One region of the Variovorax sp. 3319 genome, then DNA from elsewhere that is predicted to be linked to it. Evidence: predicted binding sites of a transcription regulator. Region 1 holds the regulator's gene; the other holds the start of a gene.
What was found. The regulator NrdR, encoded in region 1, represses ribonucleotide reductase genes. The targets are predictions, from matches to a motif close to CACNANATNTNGTG.

Region 1 (11,039 bases):
CATGGCGGGCCATGAAGTTGATCGCCTCGGGCGTGATGTGGTCCGCGGCAATGACGATGTCGCCTTCGTTCTCGCGGTCTTCTTCGTCCACCAGGATCACCATGCGGCCGGCGGCAAGGTCTGCCACGATTTCCTCGACCGGCGAAATCGGCGCGGGTGCCCGCGAGCTGCGGGGCGCACCGATGGGGGTGACGGAGGCGTTCATTCGGCGGTGTCCTTGGAATACGTGGAAGGAGTTGGCACCAGGACGCCGGCCTGGAGCATGCGCTCCACGTAGCGCGCCACGGTATCGATTTCGAGATTGACCCTGGAGCCGGCCTGGAGGCTGCCGAGGGAGGTGTTTTCGACGGTGTGCGGGATCAGGTTGATGCTGATTTCCGCGCCGTCTTCGATGTCGCTCACGCTGTTGACCGTAAGGCTTACGCCGTTGACGGTGATCGAGCCCTTGTAGGCCAGAAAGCGCGCCAGTGCGGGCGGTGCGACCACGCGCAGTTCCCAGCTTTCGCCCACGGGCGCGAAATGGCTCACGGTGCCGATGCCGTCGACATGGCCCGAAACGATGTGGCCGCCAAGACGGTCGCTGGCGCGCAGCGCTTTCTCGAGGTTGATGCGGGCGCCTGCTTCTGTAAGGCCAGCGGTCTTGTCGAGCGATTCGGCGGAAATGTCGATGGTGAACAGCTGCTGCGCCGGATCGAGCGTGGTCACGGTCATGCAGGCGCCGTTGAGCGCAATGCTGTCGCCGAGACCTACATCGTCAAGATATCCGCCCGGCACCGAAATGCCGAGTCTTTTGCCGTAGGAGGAGGAGGGGCCGAGGTCGTGGATGGCGGCGATGCGCCCCACGCCGGTAATGATTCCGGTGAACATTCGCACATTTTCGCAGATGCGGGGCCGGCCGGACTTTCCGCGGCGCTTTGCCCGCGTAAATCGCCTGTCCCTGGATGACGCGGGCGGCTAGAAGCTGTCGCGCCCACGCACCCGCGACACGATCCGAAGGTCCGGCGCCAGCATTTGCACAGACTTGAATTCAAGCGCCAGCGCGCCTTCCAGTGAGGTGAGCGGGCCCTCGGCGTGCAGGTGGCTAGCCATGTCGAGCCCGCTGCCGATCAGCTTGGGCGCCAGATAGACCAACAGCTCGTCGACGCAGCCTTCGCGAATGAGCGAGCCGTTGAGCTTGTGGCCAGCTTCGACGTGAAGCTCGTTGACGCCGCGCGCCGCCAGGTCTTGCAGCATTGCGGCCAAGTCGACCTTGCCGCTCGCGTTGGGCAGGCAGGTGACCGTGGCGCCGCGTGCCTCCAGGGCGGCAGCTCGGGGTTCGTCGCGGGCTGCCGCGTAGATCCACACGGGGCGGCCTGCTATGAAAACATGAGCGTCGGGCGGCGTCTGGAGATGGCTGTCGACGATCACCAGATGCGGCTGGCGCGGCGTCTCGACCATTCGTACATCGAGCCGGGGGTTGTCCTCGAGCACGGTGCCCACGCCCGTCAGCACCGCGCTGGCGCGAGCACGCCACGCGTGGCCGTCGGCGCGGGCGGCCTCGGAAGTGATCCACTGGCTCACGCCATTGGCAAGGCCCGTCTTTCCGTCGAGCGAAGCCGCGACCTTGAGGCGCACCCAAGGCAGCTTGCGGACCATGCGGCTGAAAAAGCCGATATTGAGATCGCGCGATTCGGCGGCGCCCGGACCGGTTTGCACTTCGACGCCGGCCGCCCGCAGGCGGGCAAAGCCTTGTCCTGCGACCAGGGGGTTCGGGTCTGCAAGCGATGCCACGACCTTGGCGATGCCGGCCGCGATCAGCGCATCGCAGCAGGGGCCGGTGCGCCCATGGTGCGAACAGGGCTCGAGCGTGACGTAGGCGGTGGCGCCGACAACCGAATAGCCCTTGGCCGCGGCGTCGCGCAGCGCCATTACTTCGGCATGCGGGCCGCCGGCCTGCTGCGTGTGACCCTGGCCCAGCACGCGGCCCTCTGCATCGCACAGAACGCAGCCCACGCGCGGATTGGGGTCGGTCAGCAAGAGCGCCTCGGAGGCCAGCCGCAATGCGGTGGCCATGTGCTGCGCGTCTGTTTCAGGGGTGGGCATGGCTGCGAGAAGAATTATTTAACACCGGAGCCGCTGGATCATACGAGCGGCGGTCAAAAGCGGATGAACGGCAAAGCCCTTGCCGAGGGCGGCGCCTACGCTCCAGTTTCGATGCGGGAATAAAGAAGCAACCGAAGTTGCAGGACAGGGGAGGACATCGAAAAATGGCTACATCAAGGCAGGCCTCCACGGGCTTTTCGCTCGTGGAGGTACTCGTTTCCATCGTGGTGCTGAGCATCGGCTTGCTCGGCTCCATTGGCATGCTGCTGACCGCAGTGCGCACGGGCAAAGAAGCCGCCACCTTTGCGGCGGCAGTCAACCTTGCTCGCGACCTGTCCGAAAAGGTTCGCATGAATCCGGGCGTCGCGGCAAGGAACGACGCGGCCAATACGTACCTCGTCGCCAACTGGACTGCGGGCAGCGATGCTCCCGTAGCTGCCGGCGGCGGATGCGCGGCGGAAGCTTGCAATCCTGAAAGCCTTGCCGCGTGGGACATGAGCGAGTGGAAGCGCCGTGTTGCCAAGGCGCTGCCCGGCGCCCGCCTGAGTGTTTGCTTCGACGACAAGCCCTGGAATGCGTCGGCCGGCGAATACGAGTGGACATGCAGTGAGGCCGGCCCCAACGTGGTTGTCAAGCTAGGTTGGGTTCCGCATGCCGACGCTGCCAATTCGAAGCACGATGGCGAGCCGCAGAGGGAGCATCCGCCGCGCCTGGTAATGCAGCTTGTTTCCGGCTAGGCGAACGGCAGCCATGTACGTGCTCCATCACGCACCGCCCGCAGTTCTGCATCGCCACCAACGCGGCATGACTTTGGTCGAATTGATGATTGCAGCGGCCATCGGTCTGGCTGTGGTGCTTGCCGCTACGGCCACGTTCCTTGGCAGCAGGCAGCTCTTTGCCGCCAACGCGGAAGCGCAGGCGGTAGAAGATTCACTGAGGTTCGCGGCCTCCGTCGTGAGGGGCGTCGTGCGGCAAGCCGGATATTCCGACTACGCCCCCGACCACGCGGGCGCCGATGGCACCGTGGTGATCGGCAGCAACGCAAACCTCATGGCCGCGTCGGACGATCCTTTCACCTTGGACATCATCGGCGCGAGCAATGCGCGGGTCGCGCTCACGGGCGAAAGCCATGGCAGCCACAACAGCAAGGGCGTGAACGGCAGCGATTCGCTGCGGGTGCGCTTTTTCGGGCGCAGCCGCGCGGGAGGCAGCGACACCGAGCCGGACGGCACCATGATCGATTGCATGGGCATTGCCCAAGCCGGTCCTTCGGACGGCGAGCCTTCGCTTGCCGATCGGGCCTGGAGCTTCTTCTTTGTGGCGGAGGCCTCCGACAAGGAACCCGAGCTCTACTGCAAGTACCGCAGCGACAAGCAGGGCACGTTCAGGTCCGAGCCGCTCGCGCGCGGCATCGAGGTATTCAAGATCGCCTATGCGTACGACAAAAACGGCGACGGCGTACCAGAACGCTGGATCGATGCCGCGCAGCTGGAGGCGCTGGCCGGCTCCGCCGCTGCCGTCAACGACGAATGGCGCAGGGTGGTCGGCCTGCGCGTCGGCATGGTTGCGCGCAGCGGCCCCGGCATCGGCGGAGCCCGAACGCAGGGCGAGGTTCTCTACCCGCTTGGTGCCGACTTTCCCGGCGTGAGCTTCATGCCGCCGGCGGACGGCAGGTTGAGGCGCACCTCCACCTTCACGGTCATGCTGCGCAATGTCATGAAGGAGTCGGCACCATGAGCCGGGTCGGCCCTTGCCAGCAACGAGGCTTCTCGCTGATCGTGGTGTTGTCGATGTTGCTCATTGCGATGGTGCTGGGCATCGGCGCCGCGCAGGTTTCGCTGGTGGGCGAGCGAAGCGCGCGCAACGACCGTGACGCCGAGGTTGCGTTTCAGGCCGCAGAAGCCGCGCTCATCGACGCCGAACGTGACGTGCTCGGACCGAACCAGGCCGCGGCGCAGCGCCTGTGTGTTTTCAACAGCAGGGATGTCTCTGCTTTCGCTGCGGGGTGCGGCGGCACGGGCATACGCCAGGGGCTGTGCGCCCAGGCCGGGGAGGGCGCAGAGCCGGTCTGGATGACTGCCGATTTCGGGCCGGACAGCGCGACCTCGGTCGCCTACGGCACCTTCACCGGGCACACCTATGCCACGGCCAGTGCGGCCGCCGGTGTTCGCGGCGGTGCATTGTCCGCGCGTGCGCCGCGCTACATGGTGGAAGCGGTTCGCAATCTTGGCGGGTGGCAGTCCAGCCAGTTGCAAAGCGCCAGTGCGCGAAATGCCTCGTATCTCTTTCGCGTCACAGCCATCGGCTATGGCGTGCGGGACGAGACGCAGGTGGTGCTGCAAACCAGTTTGCACAAGCCGGCCGCCAGCCCTGGTTGCCCCTCCTGACTGTCTCCTTTTTTTGCTGAAACGGAATTCGAATGCGTTCTCCTGAAAGCCGCGCGCTCTCGACGGCAGCTGTTGCCGCATTGGTGCTCTGCATCGGCTCGTCGGCGTTCGCGGCCGAGCCCGGCATTGCGCCGGCTATCGAACTGCCGAGCGAGCCGCTGTCTTCGATGGCATCGCGCGTCGACCCGAACCTGGTGCTCGACCTTGCGCTGGAGGTGTCGAATACGGGCGCGGCCTATCGCGAGAGCTTCGACCGGAAGAAGATTTACCGGGGCTACTGGGATCCGCTCGCCTGCTACGGCTATGCCGCAGCCGACGGGTATTTCAAGCGCCTGGCCCCTGCGACCCGACTTGCGGGCGGCGAGATTGCGTGCACGAATCAGTGGAGCGGCAACCTGTTGAACTGGGCCGCAACATCCACCGTCGACGTGCTGAGGCTTGCCTTGACGGGCGGAGATCGGGTGGTGGACGAAGTCGACCGTACCGTGCTGCAACGTGCGGTGCTTCAAGAAGATTTCTACCGCAGCAGCCATTTTCCCGACAAGGTGGTGACCGGCAACCTGGACAAGCTCACACCTCTCGTTGCGGGCAGCAGCAATGGATTGCGTGCAGCGGGCACGCTCCACTTCAATCATTGCTTCGATCGCATGTTCGTTGGGCCGAGCGCAGGCGGTAGCTGCACCAACCCCGGCGCCGGCCAGCAATACGGCCCGAGGGCCACCAGCGCTCCCTACTTCGCGCGGGTCGAGGTCTGCACTGCAGACGAAGCCGCAACACGCAGCGATCTCTGCGTCAAGTACCCGAGCGGGCGTTTCAAGCCGGCAGGAGAGATTCAGCGCTATGCGGACCGGCTTCGTTTTGCCGTGTTCGGCTATCTGCTCGAGAACGACCCCGCCCGCTATGGAGGTGTGCTGCGCGCGCCGATGAAATACGCCGGGCCGAAAAAGCTGGACGCCGGCCTCGACAGGGGTGACAACCCGCAAACCGAATGGGAGGCCAGGACGGGTATCTTCCTTCGCGATCCGGTTTCCGCGGCGCAGGGCGGCGGGTTCAGCGGCGTCATCAACTACGTGAACCGATTCGGACGCGCCGGTGCATACAAAAAGTTCGACCCCGCCGGCGAGCTCTACTACGAGTCGCTGCGCTACCTGCAGGGCAAAGTGCCCACGCGGGATGCAACGGCGGGAGTGGCAGCCGTCGATGACCCCCGCAAGGACGGGCTGCCCGTCTACAACGACTCGGAGCAATGGCGCACCGATGGACATAAGGCCTGGGACCCTGTGGGCGCCAGTTGCCGCAAGAACTATATTGTCGCAATCGGAGACCTCGAAACGCATGGCGATCGCTCCTTGCCCGGCCTGCCGGGTGGTGGCCGCAGCTTCAGCAATGCGTCGTTCGAGCCTGATGCCTCGTACTGGACCCGCTTGGTCGGCGCATTCGAAAACCGTGAGTCGCTTTCCTATACGCACCCTTCGGGCAAGTCCGGCCTTGCGACAACCGGCAACCGCGGCCCCCTGGCCTTCAACTACAAGGGCGGAGCGCAACTGACGGCAAGCACCATCGCAGGTGCGGAAACAGGCGCCGACAACGGCTCCTTCGGCATGGCGGGCCTGGCTTACTGGGCCAACACGCAGAAGATTCGTTCAGACTACCCGGACGTGCGGGTCCAGACTTTCGGCATCGACCTGGACGCAGGGGGGCAAGGGTCTGTGCGGCAGGCCCAGCGCGGCAGTTCGCTCTATCTCGCTTCGAAGTACGGCGGCTTTGCCGACAGCAATGCAGACGGCAATCCATTCAGGACATCGGGCAGCACAGGTCGCCCCGACGTGGCAGGCAATTCCGAATGGGCCGACGGCATCGACGACGACGGCCAGCCCAAGCCATCCAACTATTTCCTGGCAGGCGAGCCACGGCAATTGCTCGGCGCGGTTCACCGGATTTTCGAGTCGGCGGCGGCGCCGCAGGGAGGGCGCACGACGGACGCGGCCATTTCGTCGGATCGCATCGGGCAAGCCGGCACCAGCCTTTATGTGTCGCAGTTCAGCGGACACCGCTGGTCGGGCACGTTGCTGTCATATTCGCTTGCGTACAACGCGGCCTCGGGCGCCGTGCACCAAGCCGACGAGCCCGCCTGGGACGCAGGGGCCTTGTTGACCGGCAGTGCGTCGGCTCAGCCGGCAGTTGCGCCACGCGATCCTTCGAGCCGGAACATCGTCACTCTGTCGTCGGCCGGCAGGGGCACGCCCTTTCGTTGGGACGCACTCGACAGCGTTCTGCGAAGCCACCTGAACTCCACGCCTTATGCGGTGCCGGCGGCATCCGATGCGCTGGGCATCGATCGGATGGCGTATTTGCGTGGCGACCGGCGCAAGGAATTGTCGGCGCCCGGCGGTATGTTCCGGGTGCGCGACTCGGTCATGGGAGACGTCGCCAATTCGAATCCGCTGTTCGTCGGCCCGCCGAGCTCCCAGGCGCAAGGCGACGACTACGCCCGGTTTGCCGAAGCACACAAAGCGCGGTCAAGCGCCGTCTATGTCGGCGCGAACGACGGCATGCTGCATGCGTTCTCAGTCGCCACCGGGAGCGAACTCTTCGCCTACGTTCCACGCGCGCTGTTCGCAAAGCTCGGGGGCTACACCTCGCCCGACTATGTGCATCAGGCGTATGTAGACGGGTCGCCTGCCGCAGCGAACGCGCGCATGGCCGACGGCACATGGAAGACCTTGCTGGTTTCCGGAATGGGCGCCGGAGCAACCGGCGTTTTCGCGCTCGATGTTTCGGACCCCGCCGCGTTTTCAGCTGACAAGGCGCTGTGGGAGTTCACGGGGCTCGACGACGAGGACATGGGCCATGTGCTCCAGGCTCCGCGCATCATGAAGTTCCGCATTTCCGCGCCAACACGTACCGCGGCTGCGGCCTACGCCTGGTTCGCCGTGGTTCCTTCGGGCTTCAACAACGCCAATCCGGACAGGCGCGGAGCGCTGTTCCTGCTGTCGCTCGACAGGGCCGCCGGCGTTGCATGGAAGCGCGGTGTCAACTATCACAAGATAGTGCTGCCGGTTCCCGCGGACAAAACCATGGTGAATGCCCTTGGCACGCCCGGTGACTATGCGGCGTCGGATGGATGGGTGCGCTGGATGTACGCCGGCGACACGCAAGGCAACTTGTGGAAGTTCGACTTCACCGGCCAAGCGCCGTGGACCGAGGACAACGCACTCGCCCTGAAAGGGTTGCCGCTCATGGTCGCAATGTCGCCCGGCGCAAGTGCAAGGCGGCAACCCATCACCGTGGCGCCCGAGGTGGGAGCGGGGCCGAACGGAGGCGCGATCGTGCTGTTCGGCACCGGAAAATTCGTGAGCGCCGAAGATATTGGCAGCTCCAGCCGTGCCGTGCAAACGCTTTATGGCGTGTACGACTCCGGCACGGCCATTCCCCCGCACGAAACCCGCACGCAGCTTCAGGCGCGCAGCGCCGCCGCTGTTGCCGGCGAGGCATTGCCGGCCGTCGTGGGTGAGCCCTTCGTTTACGGTGCCAGCAACGGCGGGGTGGCAAGTCGCCGTGGCTGGTATTTCGATCTTCCCGGGTCGCTCGAGTCGGGCGAGCGGCAGGTAACCCGGCTGGCGCTTGGCGATGGCTATCTGTTCTTCAACACGTTGATCCCTGGTGGCGATGCATGCGGCGCCAGCGCCGGCGGCCGCAGCTGCGCGGTCAACGCAATGACCGGGCTTTCGAAGGGCGGGACCTGTGTGCCGTCGACGGGGGGGCCGTTGTCTTCGCCATTGCTGGCTGAACTTGGGGAGGGTGCCTATGCGCCGCCCGATGCGTTCGGGCGCCGATCGGCAACAAAGAAGCTCTCGGTGGTCAACGTCGGTTCGCGCGGCTCGGCTGCAGCTGGCATTTCTACCGTGCAGCCGGTGGAGGGCGGCCAGGTTTCGCAAGTGGCGGGGCGCCTGAACTGGCGCCAGATCATGGACTTTCAGGGAGCGAAGCCATGAAGGCCGCCAAGGCAGCGAGTGGCGCGGCAAGTCGCACTCACGGCTTCACCCTGATCGAAGTGATGATGGTGGTCGCAATCCTCGCCATCCTGGCTGCAACGTCGTATCCGTCCTATCTGGGGTTCATGCGCAAGGGGTGGCGCACCGAAGCCCGCTCGGCCCTTCTGCAACAGATGCAGCAGCAAGAGCGGCAGTACACCATGACGGGGCAGTACAAGCGCTACGAAGGCGGGTCTGGCGAGGGAGGTGCGGCCGGCAAGTACCTCGTCGAAAGCGGCAATTGCGAGGGGCAGGGCACCATCGACCGCTGCATCAGGCTGACTGCAACGCCCAAGTCGGGCTACTCCGATGCCGAGGTCGGAGCGCTCTGGATCGACAGCATGGGCGACAAGGGCTGCAACGGCACGGCGGGGGCCGGGTGCTGGCAGTGAACCGCGGCCGGAGATGGTCAAAGGGCATGGCTGGTGCGCCGGGCGGCTTCACGATGATCGAGTTGATGGCGGTGTTGGCCATCATGGCAATCCTTGGCTCGCTCGGCATTCCTGCTTTTCGCAGCTTGCTGCTCAACCAGCGGCTTGCCGCGGCTTCCAATGGTTTCGTCGTTGCGCTGAGCCTTGCTCGAACCGAGGCAATCCAGCGGTCGCAGAAAGTCCATGTGGGCGCGCTCGACGGAAGCAACTGGTCAAGCGGCTGGGCCGTGCAGGCCGGCCCCGACGGCACAATGCAAACGCTGCGCAAGTTCGAAAAGCTTCCGAACGGCGTCAGCGTCGACACAGAACTCGGAGACGGATTCGTGCGCGGGCTGGACTACGACAGCAACGGCTTTTCGCGCCGGGTTGGCGGCGCGGGCTTTGGCGCCGGGTGCCTCACGCTGAAAGCCGAGTCGGGCCGCAGGGCATCGGTCGTGGTGTCGGCATCGGGCCGCGCCAGGGTGTGCAACCCGGATGTCCGGGGCGATTGCGGGAGCGGCGCTTGCGGCAACGGCGGCAAATGAGCAGGCACCGGGGCTTGCTCAAATATCCCGCAACAACTGCCTGAACTCGTCGACGTCCTCGAAGCTGCGGTACACCGAAGCAAAGCGCACGTAAGCCACTTTGTCGAGCTTCTTGAGCTCGCGCATCACAAGCTCGCCGACCTTGGTCGAATCGATTTCGCGCAGGCCGCTGGCCAGCAGCTTCTGCTCGATGCGCAGCAGGGCGTTGTCGATCTGTTCGATGCTCACCGGCCGCTTGCGCAGCGCCAGCATCATCGAGGCCCGTACCTTGGTCGAGTCGAAGTCGGCGCGGCTACCGTCCTTCTTCACGACAACCGGAAAGTTGACGTCCGGCCGCTCGTAGGTTGTAAAGCGCTTGTCGCAGGCGCTGCACTGGCGGCGCCTGCGCACGAAGTCGGCGTCCTCCGAAACGCGGGTCTCGACGACCTGCGTTTCAAGATGACCGCAAAAAGGGCATTTCATGCGGCCAGGTCTTGCGGACGATCAGCGGTAGACAGGAAAACGGCTCGTGAGCGCGTGAACCTTGGCGCGCACCGCGTCGATGTTGGCAGCGTCGCGTGGGTTCTCGAGCACGTCGGCGACGAGGTTTGCCGTGATGCGGGCCTCTTCGTCCTTGAAGCCGCGCGTGGTCATGGCGGGGGTGCCAATGCGCACGCCGCTCGTCACCATCGGCTTTTCAGGGTCGTTGGGAATCGCGTTCTTGTTGATCGTCATGTGCGCGGCACCCAGCACGGCTTCTGCTTCCTTGCCGGTAATGCCCTTGGAGCGCAGGTCGACCAGCATCACGTGGCTTTCGGTGCGCCCGCTCACGATGCGCAGGCCGCGCTCGGTGAGGGTGTCGGCCACGATCTGTGCATTCTTGACCACTTGCTGCTGGTAGGCCTTGAACTCGGGCGTCATGGCTTCCTTGAACGCAACGGCCTTGGCGGCAATCACGTGCATCAGCGGGCCGCCTTGCAGGCCCGGGAAGATGGCGCTGTTGATTGCTTTTTCGTGCTGCGACTTCATCAAGATGATGCCGCCGCGAGGGCCGCGCAGGCTCTTGTGGGTGGTGGAGGTCACCACGTCGGCGTGCGGCACGGGGTTGGGGTACACGCCCGCGGCCACAAGGCCCGCGTAGTGGGCAATGTCGACCATGAAGATTGCGCCTACGTCCTTGGCCACCTTGGCAAAGCGTTCGAAATCGATGCGAAGCGAATAGGCGGACGCGCCGGCGATGATGAGCTTGGGCATGTGCTCGTGCGCCTTGCGCTCCATCGCGTCATAGTCGATGGCTTCGTTGGCGTCCAGGCCGTAGCTCACCACGTTGAACCACTTGCCGCTCATGTTGAGGGGCATGCCGTGGGTCAGGTGGCCGCCTTCGGCCAGGCTCATGCCCATGATGGTGTCGCCGGGCTTCAGGAAGGCCAGCATCACGGCCTCGTTGGCCGATGCACCGCAATGCGGCTGCACGTTGGCCGCGTCGGCGCCAAAGATCTGCTTGATGCGGTCGATGGCCAGTTGCTCGGCCACGTCGACGTGCTCGCAGCCGCCGTAGTAGCGTTTGCCAGGGTAGCCTTCGGCGTACTTGTTGGTAAGTTG
Region 2 (11,039 bases), on a different contig from region 1:
CGCCAATGCGGCCGTGTCGTTCACCTCCGGGGGTGAACTGCTGCTGCAGTCGCGTGGTCACTATCTCGCGGGCGGCGCCAGCGAGCGCCAGTTCAACCTGTTCAAGCACTGGGCCGCCGCGCACGAGCCAACGCTGCTCGAACGGCTCGAAGACCGCTACGTGATGTACGGCGAGTGGTGCTTTGCAAAGCACAGCTGCTGGTACGACCGGCTACCCGCGTTCTTCTTGGAGTTCGACCTCTACCACCGGCGGCGGCAGTGCTTCCTGTCGACACCGGCGCGGCACGCGCTGCTCGACGGCAGCCCGGTCATTTCGGTGCCGGTGCTCTACGAAGGCGAGATGCCGCGCCAGGCGAAAGCACTGCGCTCCCTCGTACGACCATCGCTCGCGCGCAGTGCCGACTGGAAAGCGGCCTTCGAACACGCCGTGATGCAGGAAGGCCAGCCGCTCGACCTCGTGCGGCAACAGACCGACCTGTCCGACCTGGCCGAGGGCCTGTACCTCAAGACCGAATCGCAGGGCGAGGTGACTGGCCGCTACAAGTGGGTGCGCCCTGATTTCGTGCAGACCATCCTCGACTCGGGCTCGCACCACAGCCGCCGGCCAGTGCTGCCCAATCGACTGGCGGCAGGCGTGGACCCGTATGCCCCCACGCCAACAACCACATGGCAAGACCTGGGACTGCGCACCTTGCACTCTCCGGCCGAACTCGCAATTACCGGGAGGACGCGATGACCTACGACGACTTGTGCGCCCTGGTGCCCGCACCTGGCAAAGGCACCGACTGGCGGCAGTGCTGCGAACTGCTGCCGGCCCTGCTGCGCCTCGAAGAGACGCCGCAAGACCCGTACTACCACGCCGAAGGCAACGTCGGCATCCACACGCGCATGGTGCTCGACGCGCTGCTGCAGGATGCGCACTACCAGCGCGCCGGCCCCGACGGCCGTTTCGTGCTGTTCATGGCCTGCCTGCTGCACGACATCGCCAAGCCCGACACCACGGTGATCGACGAAGCCAGCGGCCGCATCGGCCAGCCCGGCCATTCGCGCCGCGGTTCGGTCGATGTGCGCGTGCTGATGTGGAGGGCCCGCGTGCCGTTCGCGCTGCGCGAAGCCGTATGCCGGATCATCGCGGTGCACCAACTGCCGTTCCATGCCTTTGCCTCGCGCAAGGGGGTGCGGCCCGAGTGGCTGGTGCACAAGCTCTCGTGGGAACTGAGCCTGCCCGACCTGTGCTGCGTGGCCCGCTGCGACATGCTCGGGCGCCACTACGAGAAGCGAGCAGACAGCATGGCCGACATCGCGCTTTTCGAGGAACTGGCCCGGGAAGAAGGCGGCTGGGAAGGCCCTCGCCAGATGGCCGATGCCCATACGCGGCTGGCTTACTTCCGTGGCGCGGACACCAGTCCAGACTACCCGTTGTTCCAGACCGCGGGTTCGCAGGTAACGGTAATGTGCGGCCTGCCCGCGAGCGGCAAGAACCACTGGGTGGCGCAGCACCGCAAGGGCTGGCCGGTGGTGTCATTCGACGATGCACGTGCCGAACTGGGGTTGAAGCACGGCGAGAACGACGGGCTGGCCGCGCACCATGCAGTCGATGGGGCCAAGGCGCTGCTGCGCAAGCAGGAGCGCTTCGTCTGGAATGCCACGCACCTGAGCCAGCAGATGCGTACCAAGACGCTGGACCTGCTCTGGGCGTATCACGCCCGGATCGAACTGGTGTACCTGGAGGTGCCGCATCCCGAGCTGATGCGCCGCAACCGCGAGCGCGACACAACGTTGTCGAACGCAGGCATCGAGCGAATGCTGCATCGCTGGGAGCTGCCGGCGCCCGTGGAGGCGCACGCGACGGTCTACGACGTGCAGACCTGAAATGACGAAGGCCGCCGGAGCATCCTCCGGCGGGCTTCTATCTATCTATATATATGTGTGGGGCTCAGAACGGCAGCTTGGGCCCGCCCGGGCCACCCATCCCGCCCATGCCCTTCATGCCACCCATGCGCTTCATCATCTTCATGAGGCCGCCGCCCTTCATCTTCTTCATCATGCCCTGCATCTGCTCGAACTCGTTGAGCAGGCGGTTCACTTCCTGAACCTGCACGCCGGCGCCGGCCGCAATGCGGCGCTTGCGCGTGGCCTTGAGCAGTTCGGGCTTGCGGCGTTCCAGCGGCGTCATGCTCTGGATGATCCCTTCCTTGCGGCGGATGTCGCGCTCGGCACGGGTCATGTCGGCTTCGGTCGCCTTTGCGGCCATCTGCTGCGGCAGCTTGTCCATGAGACTGGAGAGGCCGCCCATCTGCTTCATCTGCTGCAATTGGCCGAGGAAGTCGTTCAGGTCGAAGCCCGCGCCGCTCTTGACCTTGGCCGCGAGCTTCTGCGCCGCCGCCACGTCGACGCCGGCCGTGACCTGCTCGACCAGCGCAACGATGTCGCCCATGCCCAGGATGCGCCCGGCATGGCGCTCGGCGTCGAACACCTCCAGGCCGTCGATCTTCTCGCTGGTGCCTGCAAACTTGATGGGCACGCCTGTGACCTGCCGCACCGACAACGCCGCACCGCCGCGCGAATCGCCGTCGGTCTTGGTCAGGATGATGCCGGTGAGCGGCAACGCGTCCTTGAACGCCTTGGCCGTGTTGATCGCGTCCTGGCCCTGCATGGCATCGACCACGAACAGCGTCTCGACGGGATCGAGCGCGCCATGCAGCTGCTTGATCTCTGTCATGAGCACTTCGTCGATGGCCAGGCGGCCGGCGGTGTCGACCAGCAGCACATCGAAGAAATGGCGCTTGGCATGGTCGAGTGCGGCGCGTGCAATGTCGAGCGGCTTCTGGTCCGGTGTGCTCGGAAACCATTCGGCCCCTGCCTGCCTGGTCACCATCTTGAGCTGCTCGATGGCGGCCGGGCGATATACGTCGCCCGACACAGTGAGCACCTTCTTCTTGCGCTTTTCGATCAGGTGCTTGGCCAGCTTGGCGGTGGTGGTGGTCTTGCCCGCGCCCTGCAGGCCGGCCATCAGGATCACCGCGGGCGGCTGGGCCGCAAGATTGATGTCGGACACGCCCTCGCCCATGGTGGCGGCGAGTTCGCGATTGACGATGCCCACCAGCGCCTGGCCCGGCTTGAGCGAACCCAGCACTTCCTGGCCGAGCGACTTTTCCTTCACGCGGGCAACGAAGTCGCGCACCACCGGCAGCGCCACGTCGGCCTCGAGCAGCGCCATTCGCACCTCGCGCAGCATGTCCTGCACGTTGCTTTCGGTAATGCGCGCCTGGCCGCTCATCGTCTTGACGAGGCGGGAGAACTTTTCTGAGAGGGCGGTGGCCATGAAAGGGATGCCTTGCTGCCCGCCGCGGCGGGTCATTGGAAAGTCGTAACTGATTTGAGTGCCGGGCCGCAGGTGTGGTCCCCGTTGTCCCCTGGAGGGGGTTGGCGACGCGCCACGAACTGCGCGAAGACGGGGGGCGAGCCTATTACACTCCTGCAATGATTTTAGCGATCCCCTCCCCACTTGCCGTGGCGCTGGGCATCGCCACCGCGGCTGCCTACGGATTTGCCGCCGCCGCGGGTGCCCGCCTGAGCCGAAAAGCCACCCAGTGGGCCTTGGGGCTCGCCTGGCTGCTGCACGCCGCGGTGCTGGCCCACGGCCTCATTGGCCGCGAGCCCAGGTTCGGCTTTGCGCCGGCTCTCTCGGTCACGGCATGGCTGGTGCTCACCGTCTACGCGGTCGAAAGCCGTATGTACCCGCAGCTGAAGGTTCGTCGGGTCTTGGCCTGGCTGGGCGCGGCCGCCGTGCTGCTGGCGGTCATGTTTCCCGGTACGCCGCTGCATGTTTCGGCGTCGCCCTGGTTGCCGCTCCACCTTGCGCTGGGCATCGCCTCGTATGGATTGTTCGGCGCCGCGGTGGTGCATGCGTGGTTGATCACGCGGGCCGAAAAACAGATTCGCCTCGCCACCGAACCGCAAGCGGGCGTGCCGCTGCTCACGCTTGAACGGCTTACCTTCCGCTTTGTCACAGCGGGCTTCGTGCTGCTTTCCGCCACATTGCTCGCGGGACTGCTGTTCAGCGAAACCCTGTACGGCGCCACCGTCCGCGCCTGGAAGTGGGATCACAAGACCGTGTTCTCGGTGCTGGCGTGGATGAGTTTTGCCGTGCTCCTGGTGGGGCGCATTCGCTTCGGCTGGCGCGGCCGCACGGCACGCCGCGTGCTGTATGCCGGCTCTGCCCTTTTGCTGCTGGCCTATGTGGGTTCGCGCTTTGTGCTCGAAGTGGTGCTGGCGCGCGGCACGGCATGAAATACCTGCTGGTTCTCGCGGTGCTGTGGGTGGCAATCTGGCTTTGGCGCAAGAACCGCCGTGAAGAAATGCGCGACGCCCAACGCGAAAAAGCAGCCCGCGCCCAGCGCCAGCCCGCCGCACCGGCGCCGCCCCAGGCAATGCTGCGCTGCGCCCATTGCGGCTTGCACCTGCCTGCAAGCGATGCGCTCGGCGGCCCGGGCGACGCGGTGTACTGCAGTGCCGCGCACCGTGAAGCCGCCGAACGCGGCTGAACGGGGTTCGCTTCCATGAGCTCGTCCCTCTGGTCGCGCGCCGAGGCCATCACCACCGACTGGGACGTGCTCGAACCGGGCCGAAGCGAAAGCGCTGCGCTGCTGCGGCTATGGCGCGGCTTCATGGCGGCGCGCTGCTTCGTGGCACTGGTACTTGTGCTGCTGCAGGGCGTGGCCCTGGCACTCGGCCAGACGATGCAGCCGCTGGCCATTGCGCTTTCGGCGGGTTACCTGGCCGCCAGCTGGCTGGGTGCGCGCTACGCGCATTTCACGCCGCCCATCCGCGGCTTTGCGGCGCTGTGGTTCGTCACCATCGGCGTCGACCTGGGCACCTTCACTGCGCTCCAGGTGCTGCAGGGCGGCAATATCAACTACACGCCGCTGTTCGCACTGCCGGTGCTCATGAGCGCGGTGCTCGGAACGGTGACAGTGGGCCTCGGCACCACGGCCACCGTCACGCTGCTGCTGCTGGCGGACGCAGGCTGGCATTGGCTTCAGCAGCCCGGCGATTCCTCCACGCGATTCGTGCAGGCGGCGCTCACCGGCACCGGCCTTTTCGTGGTGGCGCTGCTGGCGCACGAGCTCGCGCGCCGGCTGGCACGCGAAGAAGAAACGGCGCTGCGCAACCGCAGCAGCGCGCAGATGCAGGCGCAGGTGAACGACCTGGTGATCGAAACGCTGAGCGAGGGCGTGCTGGTGATCGACGCGGAAGGCATGGTGTATGCGGCCAATCCGGCAGCCGATGCCATCCTGGGCCAAGGCCTGGCAAAGCTCCCTCTTCCGTTCGCATTGCACACGCAGCCCGCATGGCACGCGCTTGCTGCGCTGGCGCGCCAGACCTTCGCGCGCCGCGCACCGCAGTCCGAAGAAATCCCGGTGGCGCAAGCGCGGGGGGCGGCGCGCGAAGTGCGGGTGCGCACGCGGCTCACGCCCACCAGCGACCAGCGCGTGGACAGCCTGTGCGTGATGTTCCTGCAAGACCTGCGCGAAATAGAGGCCCGCATCCGCACCGAAAAGCTGGCGGCAATGGGCCGCATGTCGGCCGCGGTGGCGCACGAAATCCGCAATCCGCTGGCCGCCATCACGCAGGCCAGCGCACTGCTCAACGAAGACCTGACCGACCCGGCGCACCGCAAGCTGACCAGCATGGTGCAGCACAACGCACAGCGGCTCGCGCGCATCGTGGACGACGTGCTCGACGTTTCGCGGGCACGCCAGCAACGCGTGCTTTCGCTCGGCGAACAGGTCGCGCTCGACCCCGCGGTGCGCGCGCTCGCCGAAGAGTGGGTGCGCCAGACGCAGCGCCAGGGCGTCCTGATCACGCTCGATGCCGCCGAGAGCGAAGTGCGCTTCGACGTCGAGCACCTGCGCCGCCTGCTCGTGAACCTGCTGGACAACGCGGCGCGCTATGCCGGCAAGCGCGAGGGCTCCATCCAGGTCGTCACCACCATGCAGCGCGGCAGCTCAGCCCGCCCGAGCCTGCAAGTGTGGAGCGACGGCGCACCCCTGGAACCGGCGGTGCAGCGCCATTTGTTCGAGCCGTTCTTCTCGTCCGAAAGCCGATCGAGCGGGCTCGGCCTGTTCTTGTGCCGCGAACTGTGCAGGCGGCATGGCGCCACCATCGGCTACGAGCGCCGGGCGCTTGTGGCGGGCGGCCCCGAGGGCAACGAATTCTTCGTGAGCTTCGCCCCCAGCGAAAACCGGCTGACACAATAGCGCCGTGAGCACTCCCACCCCTCCTTCCCTGCAGCGCCCGGCCAACATCCTCGTCATCGACGACGAACCCGACCTGCGCACGCTCTACGAACTCACGCTGCTGCGCGAAGGCTACCGCGTGGAAGCCGCAGGCAGCGTTTCGGAAGCCTGGGAGCACCTGGAAGCCGGCCAATTCGATGCGGTGATTACAGACATGCGGCTGCCTGACGGCCAAGGCATGGAAATCATCCACCGCATACAGAAAGACCAGCGCACCGAACGCTGCGTGGTGATGACGGCCTACGGTTCCGCCGAGAACGCGGTCGAGGCGCTGAAGGCCGGCGCCTTCGACTACCTGACCAAGCCTGTCGACCTGAAGCAGTTTCGTGCCGTGGTCGCATCGGCCGTGCAAGCACAGCAGGCCGTGCCAGCCAAGGCCACGAAAGCGGCACCGGTGGCGCAGGGCGAACGTGCCGGCGACACGCTTGCCGTTCCAGGCGGCGGCACGGCGGCGCTTGAACGGCTGGTGGGCAACTCGGAGCCGATGCGCCTGGTCAAGTCGCGCATCGCCAAGGTTGCGCGGGGCATGGCGCCCGTGCTGGTGCGCGGCGAATCGGGCACCGGCAAAGAGTTGGTGGCACGCGCCGTGCACGCCTGCAGCCAGCGCAGCGACGGCCCCTTCGTCGCGGTCAACTGCGGCGCAATTCCGGAGAACCTTCTCGAGGCCGAATTCTTCGGTGCGCGCAAGGGCTCGTACACCGGCTCGTCGCAAGACCGTGACGGCTACTTCCAGGCCGCGCGCGGCGGCACACTGTTTCTCGACGAGATCGGCGACCTCCCGCTGGCAATGCAGTCCAAGCTGCTGCGCGCAATCCAGGAGCGCAGCGTGCGCTCCATCGGCTCTACGCAGGAAGACGCTGTGGACGTGCGCATCGTGAGCGCCACCCACAAGGACCTGCACGCAGAAGTCAACGCCGGCCGCTTCCGCCAGGATCTTTTTTACCGGCTCAACGTGATCGAAATTGCAGTGCCCGCGCTACGCGACCGGCGCGAAGACCTGCCGGCGCTTTGCGCCGCGTTGCTTGCGCGCATCGCCCATGACGGCGGACTGCCGGTGCCGCATCTTTCCGCCGAGCTGCTGCAACGTCTTGCGCAGCATCCGCTTCACGGCAACGTGCGCGAACTCGAGAACCTGCTGCACCGCGCAGTGGCGCTCAACGACGGCGACGAATTGCACCTGGACCTGATGGGAGGCGGACAGCCGGCCGTTCCGGGCCTTGCGGCTTCGGTGCCGTCGGCTTCTTCTGCTGCTGCACCTGTGTCGTCGCCGTCCTCAACGCCATCCGACGATGGTGGCGATCCGCTCGCGGTCGCGGCTCCGCCCCCCACGACGTTGGTGGAGCCCAAGACCGCGCCGCCGCCCTTGCCGTCCGACCTGCAGGCCTACCTCGACCAGCAGGAGCGCGAAATCCTTGTGCGCGCGCTGCATGAAAGCGGCTTCAACCGCACCGCGGCCGCCGCGCGGCTCGGCATGAGCCTGCGCCAGATTCGCTATCGCATCGCACGGCTGGGCATCACCACGCCCAATGGCGACGAAGGCACCGCGAGCAATGCCGACGACTGAAGCAACGCTGACGAACGCAAGCGGCGACGAGGGCCTCTGGCGCGCCGGCTGGTATCGCTTTGCAAAGGCCTTGCCCTCGCCGAATTTCGGATCGCGGCCCGCGGGTGCCCAGACCGATCTGATCGTGCTGCACTCCATCAGTTTGCCGCCCGGCGAATATGGCGGCCATGCAGTGCAGCAACTCTTCACCAATCAGCTCGACTGGAACGCGCACCCCTACTTCCAATCCATTCGCGGGCTCGAGGTTTCCTCGCATTTCTATGTGCGGCGCAACGGCGAACTCTGGCAGTTCGTGAGTTGCGACGACCGCGCCTGGCATGCCGGCAGGTCATGCTGGCGGGGCCGCGAAAACTGCAACGACGACTCGATCGGAATTGAACTCGAAGGCTTGGAAGGCCTGACCTTCGACGAGGCGCAATACGAAACGCTGGCCAGCCTTTGCGCGGCGATTGCGCAGCACTACGCCATCGCGCACATCGCGGGCCACGAGCACATTGCGCCGGGCCGCAAACAGGATCCAGGTGCGGGCTTCGATTGGCAATTGCTGCGCGGCCAACTCGGCTGGAGTCCGCGAATGTTCCCCGATCAGGTGCTGCAGCGCTAATTTTTTTAATCGGTCGGCGGCATGCGATGCGGCGTTCTTGCGCCGCAGCAATCTCTAAAATCTGGAGCGTGCCTCCAGCAACCATGCGCCTTGCAAGCCCAAATCCGCTTGCAAGCCACAGCCCGCGCGGGTTGCGCGACCATAGGCCAGTATTCATGGGGCATCGCTGGCCGAGTGCGGCGCCCAAACAAATACGCCACTGTGTTGAATCTCTCAAAAAACACTACATCTAGTGGTTGTAGACGCTTCACACCCTAGATATAGTGTCCTCCGTCCGGTCATGAAGTACCGGCGCGACGCCAGCCAAGCGTTGCCACCCAACAAGAATTGCCATACCGAGAGGAAGCGAATGCAAACAGCCCTGAACACCCCATCGACCCCGCGTACCGTTCCCTCGACGCCACAGCAGCAGCAACGAGACACTGCTGGCTCGCCCACCGGTCAGAACCTCGCGCACTACCAGATCATCCGCCGCAACGGCGCCGTGGTTCCCTTCGAACCCAACAAGATCGCCATCGCGATGATGAAAGCTTTCCTGGCGGTGCATGGCACCCAGGGCGCAGCATCGGCGAGCGTGCGTGAAACGGTCGACGCCCTCACGCAAGGCGTGATCCGCGCCATGGTCCGCTCGCGTCCGGGCGGCGGCACCTTCCACATCGAAGACGTGCAAGACCAGGTCGAGCTCGGCCTGATGCGCGGCGGCCACCACGAAATTGCGCGCGCCTATGTGCTGTACCGCGAACGCCGGACGCAAGAGCGCTCCAAGCAAGGCACGCAAGAAGCGCCGGCCGCGCCGCTGCTGCACGTGCTGGACGGCGGCGAGCGCGTGGCGCTCGACCTGAACGAACTCAAGGGCCTGATCGAATCTGCTTGCGAAGGCCTGGGCGACAGCATCAGCGCCGCACCGATCGTCGCCGAGACGATGCGCAACCTGTACGACGGCGTGCCCCTCGACGAGGTGTACAAGGCCTCCATCCTGGCCGCCCGCACGCTCATCGAGAAGGACCCCGACTACACCTTCGCCACCGCCCGCCTCCTGCTGCACACGATCTTCAAGGAAATCATCGGCCGCGAAGTCATGCCCGCCGAGCGCGCGCAAACCTACGCCGACTACTTTCCGCAGTTCATCAAGAAGGGTGTCGAGAACGAACTCCTCGACGAAAAGCTGCTGCAGTACGACCTGCCCCGCCTGGGCGCGGCGCTCAAGGCCGAGCGCGACAACCAGTTCGACTACCTCGGCCTGCAAACGCTCTACGACCGCTACTTCCTGCACGTGCGCAAGTCGCGCATCGAGCTGCCGCAGGCTTTCTTCATGCGCGTGGCCATGGGCCTGTCGCTGAACGAAATCGACCGCGAAGCCCGCGCCATCGAGTTCTACGAAGTGCTGTCGTCGTTCGACTTCATGTCGAGCACGCCCACCCTCTTCAACGCCGGCACGCTGCGCTCGCAGCTGTCCAGCTGCTACCTGACCACCGTGCCCGACGACCTGGACGGCATCTACGAGTCGATCAAGGAAAACGCGCTGCTCTCCAAGTTTGCTGGCGGCCTGGGCAACGACTGGACCCGCGTGCGCGCACTGGGCAGCCACATCAAGGGCACCAACGGCGAATCGCAGGGCGTGGTGCCGTTCCTCAAGGTGGTGAACGACACCGCCGTGGCGGTGAACCAGGGCGGGAAGCGCAAGGGCGCCGTCTGCACGTACCTTGAAACCTGGCACCTCGACATCGAGGAGTTCCTGGAACTGCGCAAGAACACCGGCGACGACCGCCGCCGCACGCACGACATGAACACGGCCAACTGGATTCCCGACCTCTTCATGCGCCGCGTGATGGAAAAGGGTACCTGGACGCTGTTCTCGCCGTCGAACGTGCCCGACCTGCACGACCTGTTCGGCGCCGACTTCGAAAAGGCCTACGTCGCCTACGAAGAAAAGGCAGCCCGCGGCGAGATCAAGCCCGCCCGCACCATCCAGGCGTCGGACCTGTGGCGCAAGATGCTCACGATGCTGTTCGAAACCGGCCATCCCTGGATCACGTTCAAGGACGCCTGCAACGTGCGCTCGCCGCAGCAGCACGCCGGCGTGGTTCACTCGTCGAACCTGTGCACCGAAATCACGCTGAACACCAGCGACACCGAAACCGCCGTCTGCAACCTGGGTTCCGTGAACCTGCTGCAGCACCTGAAGGACGGCAAGGTCGACCAGGAAAAGCTCAAGAAGACAATCTCGACCGCGATGCGCATGCTCGACAACGTGATCGACATCAACTACTACGCCGTGAAGAAGGCGCGCGACTCCAACCTGCGTCACCGTCCGGTCGGACTGGGCCTGATGGGCTTCCAGGACGCGCTGTACGAACTGCGCATTCCCTACGCCTCGCAAGAGGCCGTCCAGTTTGCCGACGAGTCGATGGAAGCCATCTGCTACCACGCCTACTGGGCTTCGACCGAACTGGCCAAGGAACGCGGCAAGTACTCGAGCTACAAGGGCTCGCTGTGGGACAAGGGCATCCTGCCGATCGACACGCTCGACCTGCTTGAAAAGGCACGCGGCGGCTACGTCGAGGTCGAC

Region 2: J2X67_RS14640 (ribonucleoside-diphosphate reductase subunit alpha) is a predicted target of NrdR. The motif match lies at 8,692-8,705, and genes of this name have one in related genera.

What each region holds. Positions count from the first base shown of each region.
Region 1 is NZ_JAVDUZ010000003.1:441,784-452,822, forward strand. It holds gene ribBA (bifunctional 3,4-dihydroxy-2-butanone-4-phosphate synthase/GTP cyclohydrolase II) at 1-205, opposite strand, end outside; gene J2X67_RS09195 (riboflavin synthase) at 202-867, opposite strand; gene ribD (bifunctional diaminohydroxyphosphoribosylaminopyrimidine deaminase/5-amino-6-(5-phosphoribosylamino)uracil reductase RibD) at 955-2,082, opposite strand; gene pilV (type IV pilus modification protein PilV) at 2,247-2,819, shown strand; gene J2X67_RS09210 (PilW family protein) at 2,833-3,819, shown strand; gene J2X67_RS09215 (PilX N-terminal domain-containing pilus assembly protein) at 3,816-4,469, shown strand; gene J2X67_RS09220 (PilC/PilY family type IV pilus protein) at 4,502-8,464, shown strand; gene J2X67_RS09225 (type IV pilin protein) at 8,461-8,895, shown strand; gene J2X67_RS09230 (GspH/FimT family pseudopilin) at 8,922-9,458, shown strand; gene nrdR (transcriptional regulator NrdR) at 9,477-9,920, opposite strand; gene glyA (serine hydroxymethyltransferase) at 9,942-11,039, opposite strand, start outside.
Region 2 is NZ_JAVDUZ010000006.1:275,420-286,458, reverse strand. It holds gene J2X67_RS14680 (RNA ligase family protein) at 1-736, shown strand, start outside; gene J2X67_RS14675 (AAA family ATPase) at 733-1,872, shown strand; gene ffh (signal recognition particle protein) at 1,937-3,325, opposite strand; gene J2X67_RS14665 (cytochrome c biogenesis protein CcsA) at 3,484-4,293, shown strand; gene J2X67_RS14660 (PP0621 family protein) at 4,290-4,547, shown strand; gene J2X67_RS14655 (ATP-binding protein) at 4,563-6,263, shown strand; gene J2X67_RS14650 (sigma-54-dependent transcriptional regulator) at 6,268-7,866, shown strand; gene ampD (1,6-anhydro-N-acetylmuramyl-L-alanine amidase AmpD) at 7,853-8,470, shown strand; gene J2X67_RS14640 (ribonucleoside-diphosphate reductase subunit alpha) at 8,820-11,039, shown strand, end outside.